3 regions of the Kitasatospora sp. NPDC096140 genome follow, and region 1 is predicted to be linked to each of the others. Evidence: riboswitches for the same ligand, from Rfam matches in the RefSeq annotation. Region 1 holds a riboswitch; each other region holds the start of a gene.
What was found. A riboswitch is a leader RNA that binds a small molecule or an ion and turns the genes downstream of it on or off. The one in region 1 is predicted to bind S-adenosylmethionine.
Positions count from the first base shown of each region.

Region 1 (3,946 bases):
GCGGTCACCAGCCGTGGGCCGCGCCGAGCTCCTGGAGTCGGAAGGGGTCAGACCGCCGCGCGAACCATGTCCGCCTGCGGGCCCTTCTGTCCCTGGGAAATCTCGAACTCGACCCGCTGGCCCTCCTCAAGGGTGCGGTAGCCGTCCATCTGGATCGCGCTGTAGTGGACGAAGACGTCCGCACCACCGTCGACCGCGATAAAGCCGTAGCCCTTCTCCGCGTTGAACCACTTGACGGTGCCCTGAGCCATTCCGAACTCCCCTAGTGCTGTGCTGGCCCTTCACGCGCCCGCAGGTCGCGGGCCCGGGTTGGTTGACGGCCCACCCGGGGAACCCCCCCTGGGCGCAGCCGTGCACGCCGCAACCGTCCGCACGGAACGCCCAACGGGCTCCGGTGAGCGGGTGATTGCGTCGACCGCCGCTGAATGTATCCGGACCGAAGCCCTCTGCAACAGGGTCAACCGCCGGTAATTCCGCCCCGCCGGCAAGGGACACGACGGGCCGAATCGGAAAAATCTCGGCATTCCACGCGGGACATAGCGGACGAATTACCCAAATCCCCGCGGTAATTCTGACATCGGCCTGACATGTTTCACGGCCCGGTCCCATCGGCCGGGCCCTGCCCGGCGGAACGCCGCGAACGGCCGAGAGGGAACCCCTGTTCCCAACCGAGCGACACTCTACTCCGACTCGACCCGGAAATATTCCCGCCGGAATGCAACCGGCCGCCCGTACATACGGAGAGCGGAATTCCGTACGTACGGGCGGCCGAATGGCGCGCGGGACGGCTCAGCAGCCGCCGGCCACCGCCGGAATGATCGAGACGCCGGCGCCGTCCTCGATCTCGGTCGCCAGGCCCTCGGCGAAGCGCACGTCGTCGTCGTTCACGTAGACGTTGACGAAACGGCGCAGCTTGCCGGTGTCGTCCAGGATGCGGGCGGAGATGCCCGCGTGGTTCTTCTCCAGGTCGGCGATGACCTCGCCCAGGGTGGCGCCCTCGGCGGTCACCTCGGCGGCGCCGCCGGTGTAGGTGCGCAGGATGGTGGGGATGCGGACGTTGGCGCTCATGACTCTCCTTGCGGGGGTGCGGCCCTGCGGGGCAGCGGTCGGGGCGGGCACGGGGCCGGCGGCGTGGTTCAGGCGGACGCGAGGCCGGCGGCGCGGAACGCGTCCAGCGTCGGGCGGATGACGGCGCTCATCCCGGCGTCGGACACGGCGTCCAGGGTCTTCAGGCCGTCGCCGGTGTTGATCGCGACGGTCTCCTTGGCCGGGTCCAGCTGCCCGGTCTCGACCAGCTTCTTCAGCACGCCGACGGTCACCCCGCCCGCGGTCTCGGCGAAGATGCCCTCGGTCCGCGCCAGCAGCCGGATCGCCGCCACGACCTCGGCGTCCGTGACGTCCTCCACCGCGCCGCCCGTGCGGCGGGCGATGTCCAGCACGTACGGGCCGTCGGCCGGGTTGCCGATCGCCAGCGACTTGGCGATGGTGTCCGGCTTGACCGGCTTGATCACGTCCCGGCCGGCCTTGAAGGCGGCCGACACCGGGGAGCAGCCCTCGGCCTGGGCGCCGAAGACCCGGTACGGCCGGTCCTCGACCAGGCCGAGCTTGATCAGCTCCTGCAGCCCCTTGTCGATCTTCGTCAGCTGGGAGCCCGAGGCGATCGGGATCACGATCTGCTCCGGCAGCCGCCAGCCGAGCTGCTCGCAGATCTCGTACGCCAGCGTCTTGGAGCCCTCGCCGTAGTACGGCCGCAGGTTGACGTTGACGAAGCCCCAGCCCTCGCCGGCCGGGTCCCCGATCAGCTCCGAGCAGAAGCGGTTCACGTCGTCGTAGTTGCCCTCGATGCCGACCAGCTCGCCGCCGTACACCCCGGCCATGACGACCTTGCCCTGCTCCAGGTCGTGCGGGATGAACACGCAGGACCGGAAGCCGGCCCGGGCGGCCGCCGCGCCCACCGCACCGGCCAGGTTGCCGGTGGAGGAGCAGGACAGCGTCGTGTAGCCGAACGCCCGCGCCGCCTCGATGGCGCAGGCCACCACGCGGTCCTTGAACGAGTGCGTCGGGTTCCCGGAGTCGTCCTTGATGTGCAGCTGCGCGGTGAAGCCGAGCTCGCGGCCCAGGTTGTCCGCCTTCACCAGCGGGGTCCAGCCCGGGTTCAGGTTGGGCTTGGACGCCACGTCGGCCGGCACCGGCAGCAGCGGCGCGTACCGCCAGACCGAAGTCGGGCCGGCCTCGATCCGCTTGCGCAGCTCCTCGGCGCCCTCGCTGCCGAACTCGTAGGCGATCTCCAGCGGGCCGAAGCACTCCAGGCACGCGAAGCTGGGACCGAGCGGGAAGCGGGTTCCGCACTCCCGACAGGACAGGGCGGCGGCGGGGCCGAGGTCCACGGAAACGGGTGCGGCAGTGTCGATAGCCATGACGGCGAGGCCTCTCTCCTCATCTTCCCCGCAGCGCGGACGCGCCACAGGCCGGAATTGGCACCTGTCCCGCCGGGGCCTGTCGTCGACAGCCGCGCGAGAAGGTTGCCGGGACGTCAACGGGCCGTTCCCTCAGTCCCTCTGGATGAGCTTGTGAAATTGTGGTGGTGCTCGACGGCGACCCCGGCGTGCATGGGTCCTACCGCTGTACGAAGACTGTATCCGAAGGCGCCAATCCTGAACGGGACCGTCCGCCACGCGAGATGACCCGTCCCACCCGACCCGCCGAGGAGACTTCCGTGCCCGCCGAACCGACTCCCGAGCTCCTCCCGCAGGCGGCGTCCTGGCTGCGCCGCCGCTCCTGGAGCGCGGCCGACCGGCCGGTCGACACCCTCCTCGCGGCCAAGGAACGCACCGGCCGCACGATCAGCGTCGTCCTCCCCGCCCTGGACGAGGAGGCCACCGTCGGCGACATCGTCCGCACCGTCCGCCGCGAGCTGATGGAACGCCTCCCGCTGGTCGACGAACTCGTCGTGGTCGACTCCGGCTCCACCGACGCCACGGCCGAGGCCGCCGCCGAGGCCGGCGCCCGGGTGGAGCACCGCGACGCCATCCTGCCCCGGCTGCCCGCCGCCCCCGGCAAGGGCGAGGTGCTCTGGCGCTCGCTGCTGGTCACCCGCGGCGACATCGTCTGCTTCGTGGACGCCGACCTGCGCGAGTTCGACCCGGCCTTCGTCTCCGGCATCGTCGGGCCGCTGCTGACCGACGAGTCCATCCAGCTGGTCAAGGCCATGTACGACCGCCCCCTCGAAGTCGCACTGAGCGGCTCCGCCGCGGGGGACCGCGCCGCCGTCCTCCCGGCCGGCGGCGGCCGGGTCACCGAACTCGTCGCCCGCCCCCTCCTCAACCTGCACTGGCCGGAACTCGCCGGTTTCGTCCAACCCCTCGGCGGCGAGTACGCGGCCCGCCGCTCACTGCTCGAACGGCTGCCCTTCCCCACCGGCTACGGCGTCGAACTCGGCCTGCTCGTCGACGCGTTGGAGCTGGTCGGCCTGGACGCCCTGGCCCAGGTGGACGTCGGCGTCCGGCACCACCGCCACCAGGACGGCCAGGCCCTCGGCCGGATGGCCGCCACCATCTACCGCACCGCGCTCGAACGCCTCGACCGCGCCCACCGGCTCAAGGCCTCCGCCGACCTGGTCCGCCCGGAGCTCACCCAGTTCGCCCGCGACCCGGAGACCCGTGCCTTCCTCGCCCACACCCACCCGGTGACCGCCCTGGAACGCCCCCCGATGCACACCGTCCCCGAATACGCCACCCACCGATGACGGGTTTGCCACGCCGGGCGCCCGGCAACATGCCAACCATGGGCGATCTCACGACCGAACGTTCGAGTGCGACCGGCACCGCCCCCGTCCTGGTGGCCTCCAACCGGGGACCGGTGTCGTTCAGCACCGCCGACGACGGCACGCTGACCCTGCGGCGCGGCGGCGGGGGCCTGGTCTCCGGCCTCTCCGCCATCGACGACC
Region 1 is NZ_JBEOUW010000041.1:73,691-77,636, forward strand. Features, by position in the region: gene ABT048_RS32590 (cold-shock protein) at 48-251, opposite strand; gene ABT048_RS32595 (ubiquitin-like small modifier protein 1) at 790-1,068, opposite strand; gene thrC (threonine synthase) at 1,137-2,417, opposite strand; SAM riboswitch class I at 2,434-2,569, opposite strand; gene ABT048_RS32605 (glucosyl-3-phosphoglycerate synthase) at 2,717-3,745, shown strand; gene ABT048_RS32610 (alpha,alpha-trehalose-phosphate synthase (UDP-forming)) at 3,784-3,946, shown strand, end outside.

Region 2 (3,946 bases), on a different contig from region 1:
CGCCACGACGGACATTATGTCGGTCCCTTATTCCGTCTTCACGCCGGGGGGTGTCCCTCGGAGTGTCCGGTGCGTGCGGTATGCCCGCTTGGGGGCCGACGGGGTGGGTGTACGGGGGCTGAGCAGCGGCGTGTCCCTTTTCTGACGGTTCCTCGGGGCACTCTACGACCCCGTTGCCCGGCGCGTCGATGCACGGTCGGAGCAGCGGCCGGAGGTAGGGGAGCGGGCCGGGGGTCGGCCGTACGGGTGGACCGGGCGGGTCCGGGTGACGGGCAGTCCTCCAGGAGGGTGAGACCGGGGCGCGGCGGCTTGAGGAGGAACGTGCGCGAGGGGCACTCGGCGGAGGGTGATCGGGAGTAGCATCCGGATCAGGCGAACGTGGTCCGGATCACACTTGAGGGAGCAGGGTCCATGGCGTACACGACCGATGAGACGCTCACCGTCCTCGTCTACAGCGACGACCGCAACACCCGCGAGCAGGTGCTGACGGCACTCGGCCGTCGGCCCGCCGAGGATCTTCCGGAGCTGTCCTACCTGGAGTGCGCGACCACCCCGGCGGTGCTCAAGGCGCTGGAGAAGGGCGGCGTGGACCTCTGCGTGCTGGACGGCGAGGCGGTCCCGGCCGGCGGGCTGGGGCTCGGGCGCCAGCTGAAGGACGAGATCTACGGCTGCCCGCCGGTGCTGGTGCTGATCGGCCGGCCGCAGGACTCCTGGCTCGCCGCCTGGAGCCGGGCCGACGCCGCGATCTCCCACCCGGTGGACCCGGTGGCGCTGGCCGAGGCGGTCGCCACGCTGCTGCGGGCCCGGCTGGCCAAGCGGGCGCCGGCCGCCCGCTGAGCGGCGGTGTCTCAGTACTAGAGAAGACGGGGCCCTGGGGGCCCTGCCGCTCGATAGGCTGGCTCCATCCGTACGGACGCCCCCCGGAGCGGGGGGACAGACGACAGCTGGAGTCAGCCATGGTGAACGTGAACCCTGCGAACGGCGGTAGCGACCCCGCGCAGGTGGTCCGCTCCTGGCCGGATCTCCTGACGGCCCTGTTGAAGGGGGAGGACCTCGACCGCTCGTCCACCGCGTGGGCGATGGACCGGATCATGAGCGGCGAGGCCTCCCCCGCCCAGGTGGCCGGCTTCATGATCGCGCTGCGGTCCAAGGGCGAGACGGTCGACGAGGTCACCGGTCTGGTCGACGCGATGTACGCGCACGCCGAGCCGCTGGACATCGCCGGCCCGGCGGTGGACATCGTCGGCACCGGCGGCGACCGGGCGAAGACCGTCAACATCTCCACGATGTCGGCGATCGTCGCGGCGGCGGCCGGTGCCAAGGTGGTCAAGCACGGCAACCGGGCCGCCTCCTCCTCCACCGGGTCCTCGGACGTGCTGGAGAAGCTCGGGGTGGCGCTGGACCTCTCCGCCCGGCGGGTCGCCGAGGTGGCCGAGGAGGTCGGCCTCACCTTCTGCTTCGCGGCGAAGTTCCACCCCTCGATGCGGCACGCCGCCACCGCGCGGCGCGACCTCGGGGTGCCGACCGCCTTCAACATCCTCGGCCCGCTGACCAACCCGGCCAAGGTCACCTCCCACGCCATCGGCTGCTTCGACACCCGGCTGTCCGGGCTGATCGCCGGGGTGCTCGCCCGGCGCGGCTCGACGGCGCTGGTCTTCCGCGGCGACGACGGGCTGGACGAACTGACCATCACCACCACCTCACGGGTGTGGGTGGTGCGCGACGGGGTGGTCACCGAGACCTCCTTCGACCCGCGGGAGGTCGGCATCGAGCTGGTCGGCATCGAGTCGCTGCGCGGCGGGGACCCGGCGTACAACGCGGAGGTCGCGCGCCGTCTGCTGGCGGGCGAGCGCGGGCCGGTGCGGGACGCCGTCCTGCTGAACACGGCGGCGGCGCTGGTCGCGCTCGACCTGGGCGACGCGCCGCTGGCCGAGCAGCTCGCGGCGGGCATGGCGCGGGCGGCGGAGGCCATCGACTCCGGCGTCGCACAGGAGCTGCTGCGGCGCTGGTCGGAGGCCACCAGCCGTAGCTGAAGCGGTGGTTGGGAGCCCGTGCCGGAAACGCCGGCGCGGGCTCCCCGGCTGTCCGGATGGTGGATGCCCGTTTGACCGCCCGCCGGACGCGACCCTAGAGTCGGCGCCAGGTCATGAGTGACAGCGTCAAGCCCCAGCTTGCTGTCCGGCAACCCTCCGTCCGTGGCGGGGTGCCCTGGGTGAGGACCGGGTCGCCACGGCAAACCGTCCGTGCGACAAGCGCGGACACCCGACGAGTGGCACTCCCGGGGTCCCAGGCCCCTGAAGGAGTGCATCCTCATGTCCTCTCTCGCCACCGAGACCACCGCCCCGCTCGCCGTGCTCGGCTCCGACGTCCAGGTCCCGCTCGCCAGCGGTGAGAAGGTCGGCTACGCGGCGCTCGACTACGCGGCCAGCGCGCCGGCACTGCAGCGGGTCTGGGACGACGTCGCGGCCTACGCGCCGTACTACGGCAGCGTGCACCGCGGCGCCGGGTACCTCTCGCAGCTGTCCACCGACCTCTTCGAGCAGAGCCGCCGCACCGTCGCCGAGTTCCTCGACCTGCGCGAGGGCGACCAGGTCGTCTTCACCCGGGCCACCACCGACTCGCTCAACCTGCTGGCCGCCGCCGTGCCGGCCGGCACCCGGGTGTTCGCCTTCGAGACCGAGCACCACGCCTCGCTGCTGCCCTGGGCGCACGCCGGACTGGACGTGACCTACCTGCGCGCGCCGCGCTCCCGGGCCGAGGCGGTGGCCGCCCTGGACGCCGCGCTCGCCGAGGCGCCCGAGGGCCCCAAGCTGCTCTGCGTCACCGGCGCCTCCAACGTGACCGGCGAGCTGTGGCCGGTCGCCGAGCTGACCGGGACGGCGCACCGGCACGGCGCCCGGGTGGTGCTGGACGCGGCCCAGCTGGCCCCGCACCACCGGGTCTCGGTGCGCGAGCTGGACGTCGACTGGATCGCCTTCTCCGGCCACAAGATCTACGCGCCGTTCGGCGCCGGGGTGCTGGCCGGCCGGGCGGACTGGCTGGACGCGGCCGAGCCGTACCTGGCCGGCGGCGGGGCGACCCGCACGGTGGCCCGGGAGACGGACGGCTCGGTGGCCGTGCAGTGGCAGACCGGCCCGGCCCGGCACGAGGCCGGCTCGCCGAACGTCATCGGCGCCTACGCGATCGCCTCGGCCTGCCGCGCCCTGGGCGAGGCCGGCTTCGACGCCCTGGAGGTCCGTGAGCGGCAGCTGGTCGACCGGCTGACCGCCGGGCTGGCGGAGGTCCCGCAGGTCAAGGTGCTGAACCTGTTCGGCGCCGGCTCGGCCCGGGTGGGCGTGCTGTCCTTCGTCGTCCGGGGCTGGAACAGCTCGCACTTCTCGGCCGCACTGTCCGCCGAGTACGGCATCGGGGTGCGCGACGGCCTCTTCTGCGCCCACCCGCTGGTGCGCACCCTGCTGGACGACGAGGCCACCGCCGTCGAGTCCAGCTGCGGCGCTCCGGACCCCTCGCTGCCGGGCGAGCGCAGCCTGAACGCCATCCGGGTCAGCTTCGGCGCCGGGACCCCGGACGAGCACATCGACCGCTTCCTCACCGCCGTCCGCGAGCTGGTCACGGACGGCGCGGCGTGGAACTACCGCAACGAGGGCGGGCGTTGCGTCGCGGACACCCGCCGGGAGGGCTGAGCCCGCGCGCGTCGGGAGGGCTGAGCCCGGGGGCCCCGCTACTCGTCCAGGCCGAGGGCGAAGGCCGCCTCCAGGTCGTGCTGGGAGTAGGTGCGGAAGGCGATCTGGGTCTCGGTGTGGGCCACGCCGGGGACCTTGTTGAGCCGGCCCGGGATGACCTCGGCCAGGTCGTCGTGGCGGCGCACCCGGACCATCGCCACCAGGTCGTATCCACCGGTCACCGAGTACACCTCGCTGACGCCCTCGATGGAAGCGATGGCCTC
Region 2 is NZ_JBEOUW010000016.1:124,288-128,233, reverse strand. Features, by position in the region: gene ctaE (aa3-type cytochrome oxidase subunit III) at 1-15, opposite strand, end outside; gene ABT048_RS18935 (response regulator) at 412-837, shown strand; gene trpD (anthranilate phosphoribosyltransferase) at 957-2,033, shown strand; SAM riboswitch class IV at 2,143-2,261, shown strand; gene ABT048_RS18925 (aminotransferase class V-fold PLP-dependent enzyme) at 2,313-3,683, shown strand; gene ABT048_RS18920 (Lrp/AsnC family transcriptional regulator) at 3,722-3,946, opposite strand, start outside.
Region 2: another riboswitch for S-adenosylmethionine. It lies ahead of ABT048_RS18925 (aminotransferase class V-fold PLP-dependent enzyme); the one in region 1 lies ahead of thrC (threonine synthase).

Region 3 (3,946 bases), on a different contig from region 1:
CGCCGCTCCGCCGGCCGCAGGGCGCCGAGCGCCGGGTCCGAACTGGTCCGCACCAGCGGTGCCGAGGCCGGCCCGATCGCCCCGGCCGTCTCCCGCCGCGCGGCCGGGGCCGCGGCGCCGAGCGCGTCGAGGCGCAGCACGAGGTTGCGCGGCAGGTCGGTGCCGGGCACGCCCGGCCAGTGGCAGTCCCGGGCGCGGACCTCCCGGCTGCGCACGCCGCCGGTCTCGGCCACCGGGCCGGGCACCACCTGGACGTCCGGGCGCCAACCTCCGCCCGGCCGGAGGTGTTCGAGCCTCAGCTCCCAGGTGTCCGCGTCGACCACGAGCGACTCCCCCACCCGGCCGGCCAGCACCAGGGTGCCGTACGGGGTGATCACCACCGCCCGCTGGTCGAAGTCGGCGTCCTTGCCGGTCACCGTGATCCGCCAGGATCCATCGACGAACATCTCACTCCCCTTCCGTGGACGGCCCGGCGGCACAGGCCGTCAAATGCCGTGGGGCCCCGAGGTCCGGTGTTCCCGGACCCCGGCGCCGCGATCGCCCCGATCGGTGCTCGGTCAGGCGCGGCGCTTGGCCGCGACCTTGCGGGCGGCGAACACCAGGCCCGCACCGGCGGCCAGCACGGCGCCGCCGGCCAGGGCGAGCGGGGTGTTGTCCCCGCCACCGGTCTGGGCCAGCGCCGGGGCGGTGCCGGTCGCGCTGGGCATGGCGGACGGCGTGGCCGACGGGGTGGTGGTCGGGGTGCCGGTCGGGGCCGGGGTGGTGGCCGACGGCGTGGCGCTCGGCGAGGCCGGGACCGACTTGATCGGGGTCGGGACCGGGGTCGCCGGGACGGAGGGGGTGGTGGTCGGGGTGCCGGTCGGGGCCGGGGTGGTGGCCGACGGCGTGGCGCTCGGCGAGGCCGGGACCGACTTGGTCGGGGTCGGGACCGGGGTCGCCGGAACGGAGGGGGTGGTGGTCGGGGTGCCGGTCGGCGTCGGGGTGGCGGACGGGCACAGCGGAACGTCCGCGACCTTCTTGTCCACGTGGGTGTCCGCCAGGGTGTAGCGCCAGGTGTCGCCCTTGCCCGAGTAGCTGACGGTCAGCTTGACGGTGGCGTTGGCGTCGATGCGGCCGTGGTACTCCTCGGAGCCGCCGACCAGGCTCAGGGTGTAGTCGCCGGCGGCCTTGTAGCGGTTGCCGAGGACGAGCTCGACGTGGCCGGCGTCCGCCCGGCAGCCGACCTCCAGCGAGGCGTCGCTCGGCTTCCAGGCGAAGGCGGTCCCGGTGCCCGCCAGTGCGAGGGCGGCGACCGCGCCCCCGGTGACCACGGCCGCCCGGCGTACGTGCTTCATCTGTGCTTCTCTCCTGTGGAGTTCGTGGAGCAGGGAACGCCTCGCGCGCGCCCCGGGGGGGAGATCGGGGGAGCGCGCGAGGCGGCGAGCCCGGACCGCCGCCGGCCGCCGTGGCGGCGGCGGGTGACGGCGGTGCAACGCGGCCCCCGACCCCTGCACGGATGGCGTGCCGTGTTCGGTTCACCCCGTTCCCGGTGTCGCCGGCCGCCGCCTCCTCCCGGCCCGCGCCAGAGGACCGCGCGTCCGGGCAGCGCGAGGCCGGACGGGGCGAAGCCGGGCAGCGCGAAGCCGAACGGCGCGAAGCCGGGCAGGCGCGGCCCGGTGAACCGGTCAGGTGTGGCGCAGGGCCTCGGTGAGCCGGTGGGCCGCCTCGACGACCGCCTGGGAGAGCTGGGCTCCAGGGTGCCGGGTGAGCCGCTCGATCGGGCCGGAGACCGACACCGCGGCCACCACCCGGTTGGACGGGCCGCGGACGGGCGCGGACACGGAGGCGACCCCGAGTTCACGCTCGCCGATGGACTGGGCCCAGCCGCGCCGCCGGACCCCGCTCAGCGCGGTGGCGGTGAAGCGGGCGCCCTGCAGCCCGCGGTGCAGCCGCTCGGGCTCCTCCCAGGCGAGCAGGACCTGGGCGGCCGCACCGACCTTCATCGGGAGGGTGCCCCCCACCGGTACGGTGTCGCGCAGGCCGGAGAGGCGCTCGGCGGCGGCCACGCAGATCCGGATCTCGCCCTGGCGGCGGTAGAGCTGGGCGCTCTCGCCGGTCACGTCGCGCAGGTGGGCGAGGACGGAGCCGGCTGCGGCCAGCAGTCGGTCCTCCCCGGCGGCCGCCGAGAGCTCGGTGAGCCGGGGGCCGAGGATGAACCGGCCCTGCATGTCCCTGGTGACCAGCCGGTGGTGTTCGAGTGCCACGGCGAGCCGGTGGGCGGTGGGCCGGGCCAGGCCGGTGGCGGTGACGAGTCCGGCCAGGGTGGCGGGACCTGCCTCCAGGGTGCCGAGGATCGAGGTGACCTTGTCGAGCACGCCGACGCCGCTCGTGTTGTCCATGGATGGGTACTCCGTCTCGAATCCCGTGAGCGGCGGGTGGGCTTCGCTCACGGGGGCTCCCGGACGGGGAGCCGGGGGGGTGGTCAGCGAGGACGGGCCGGAGAAGTCGGCCGATTGCCTGCGCCGGGCACGAGACGGGTACGCGGAAGGGCCGGGGCGGGAAGCGCCCGGGCGAAGGACAGCACAGAGAGCACCGTGTCTCCTCATCTTTCCCGCGCCACAGTGGCGACAGGCCGGAGTTGGCACTGCCCCCGCACGGCACGGCGCGTACTTCGGACGCCGGGTCGAACGGGGAGTTGCCGGGGCTTCGTAGGGCCGGTCCCTCCACCCCTCTGGATGATTCGCGAGGAACGATACAAGATGCCCCGGGCCGCCCGCCAAGCCTCCCCCTCCACTCGCCCTCCGCTCGCCCTCCACTCCCCTCCCCCGGACGCGATCGGGCCGGCCACGCGGTGGTGGCCGGCCCGGGGGTTCCTACGGGCCGTCGGCCCGTCGGGTGGTCAGCTCGCCTTCTTCGTGGTGCCGACGCACAGCGCCCAGATGACGAAGGCGTCGAGCGCGATCAGGACGATGGCCCAGAGCGGGTAGTAGGGCAGCCACAGGAAGTTGGCGATCATGCTCAGGCCGGCGACGGCGACACCGACGACCCGGGCCCAGGGAGCACCGCTGAACAGCGCCACGCCCGCCAGCACCAGGACGACCCCGACGATGACGTGGATCCAGCCCCAGCCTTCGGTGTTCATCGAGTAGACGTAGTGCCGGGTGACGACGATCAGGCTGTCCTTGGTGATGGCGGCGATCCCCTGGAACACCGCCATGATGCCGCCGGCGATCATCATGACCCCGGCGAAGATGGTCCACCCGGTCGCGAAGGGACGGGGTTCGGGGGCGTGGGTGCTGGGGCCGGCCCCGGCAACACTGCTGGTCATGACATTGACTCCTTCGGTGGCAACCGCCTCTCGGGGAGCGGGAGACGGGAGGGGCGGGCAGCCGGGCGGTGGGGCCCGGCTGCTCGCATGACGACCGCCTGGAAGGGAACAGAAGTCCTACGTTCACGGTAGGGCCGGACTCCCGTCCTGTCGTGCGCGGACCGCGACGAGGTCACGGACCGTGACGCCGCGTCCGTGGGGTCGGCCACGACGTCGGCCACCGGTCCGGCCACGAGGTCGGCCACGGGTTCACCCGCGGGCCGCGGCGCCGGCGGGCACGGGACGGTCGGTGTCGCCGTGCCAGGTGGGCCAGCCGAGCAGCCGGGGGCGTTCGGTGACCCACGCGCGGGTGTCGGCGCCGACCTCCGCGGTGATGAGGTCCTCCAGCCGGGCGCTGTACCGGGCGACGAGGTCGCGGTGGGCCGGATCGGCCGCGAGGTTGCGCACCTCGCCGGGGTCCTCCTCCCGGTCGTAGAGCACCACGTCGTTCTGCGCGTACAGCGCCTCGGGGCTGGTCGGGCGATTGGGCCGGAGCGGGGAGAAGTAGCGCCCGAAGCTGTACCGCCGGTCGAGGTAGCCGCGCAGGAAGCCGCGCTTGTCCCAGTCCGGGCGCAGTTCCCCCGACTGGATGCGCTGCTG
Region 3 is NZ_JBEOUW010000057.1:26,037-29,982, forward strand. Features, by position in the region: gene ABT048_RS37075 (hypothetical protein) at 1-446, opposite strand, end outside; gene ABT048_RS37080 (LPXTG cell wall anchor domain-containing protein) at 558-1,334, opposite strand; gene ABT048_RS37085 (IclR family transcriptional regulator) at 1,665-2,378, opposite strand; SAM riboswitch class I at 2,579-2,721, opposite strand; gene ABT048_RS37090 (DUF7144 family membrane protein) at 2,879-3,307, opposite strand; gene ABT048_RS37095 (sulfatase family protein) at 3,557-3,946, opposite strand, start outside.
Region 3: another riboswitch for S-adenosylmethionine. It lies ahead of ABT048_RS37085 (IclR family transcriptional regulator); the one in region 1 lies ahead of thrC (threonine synthase).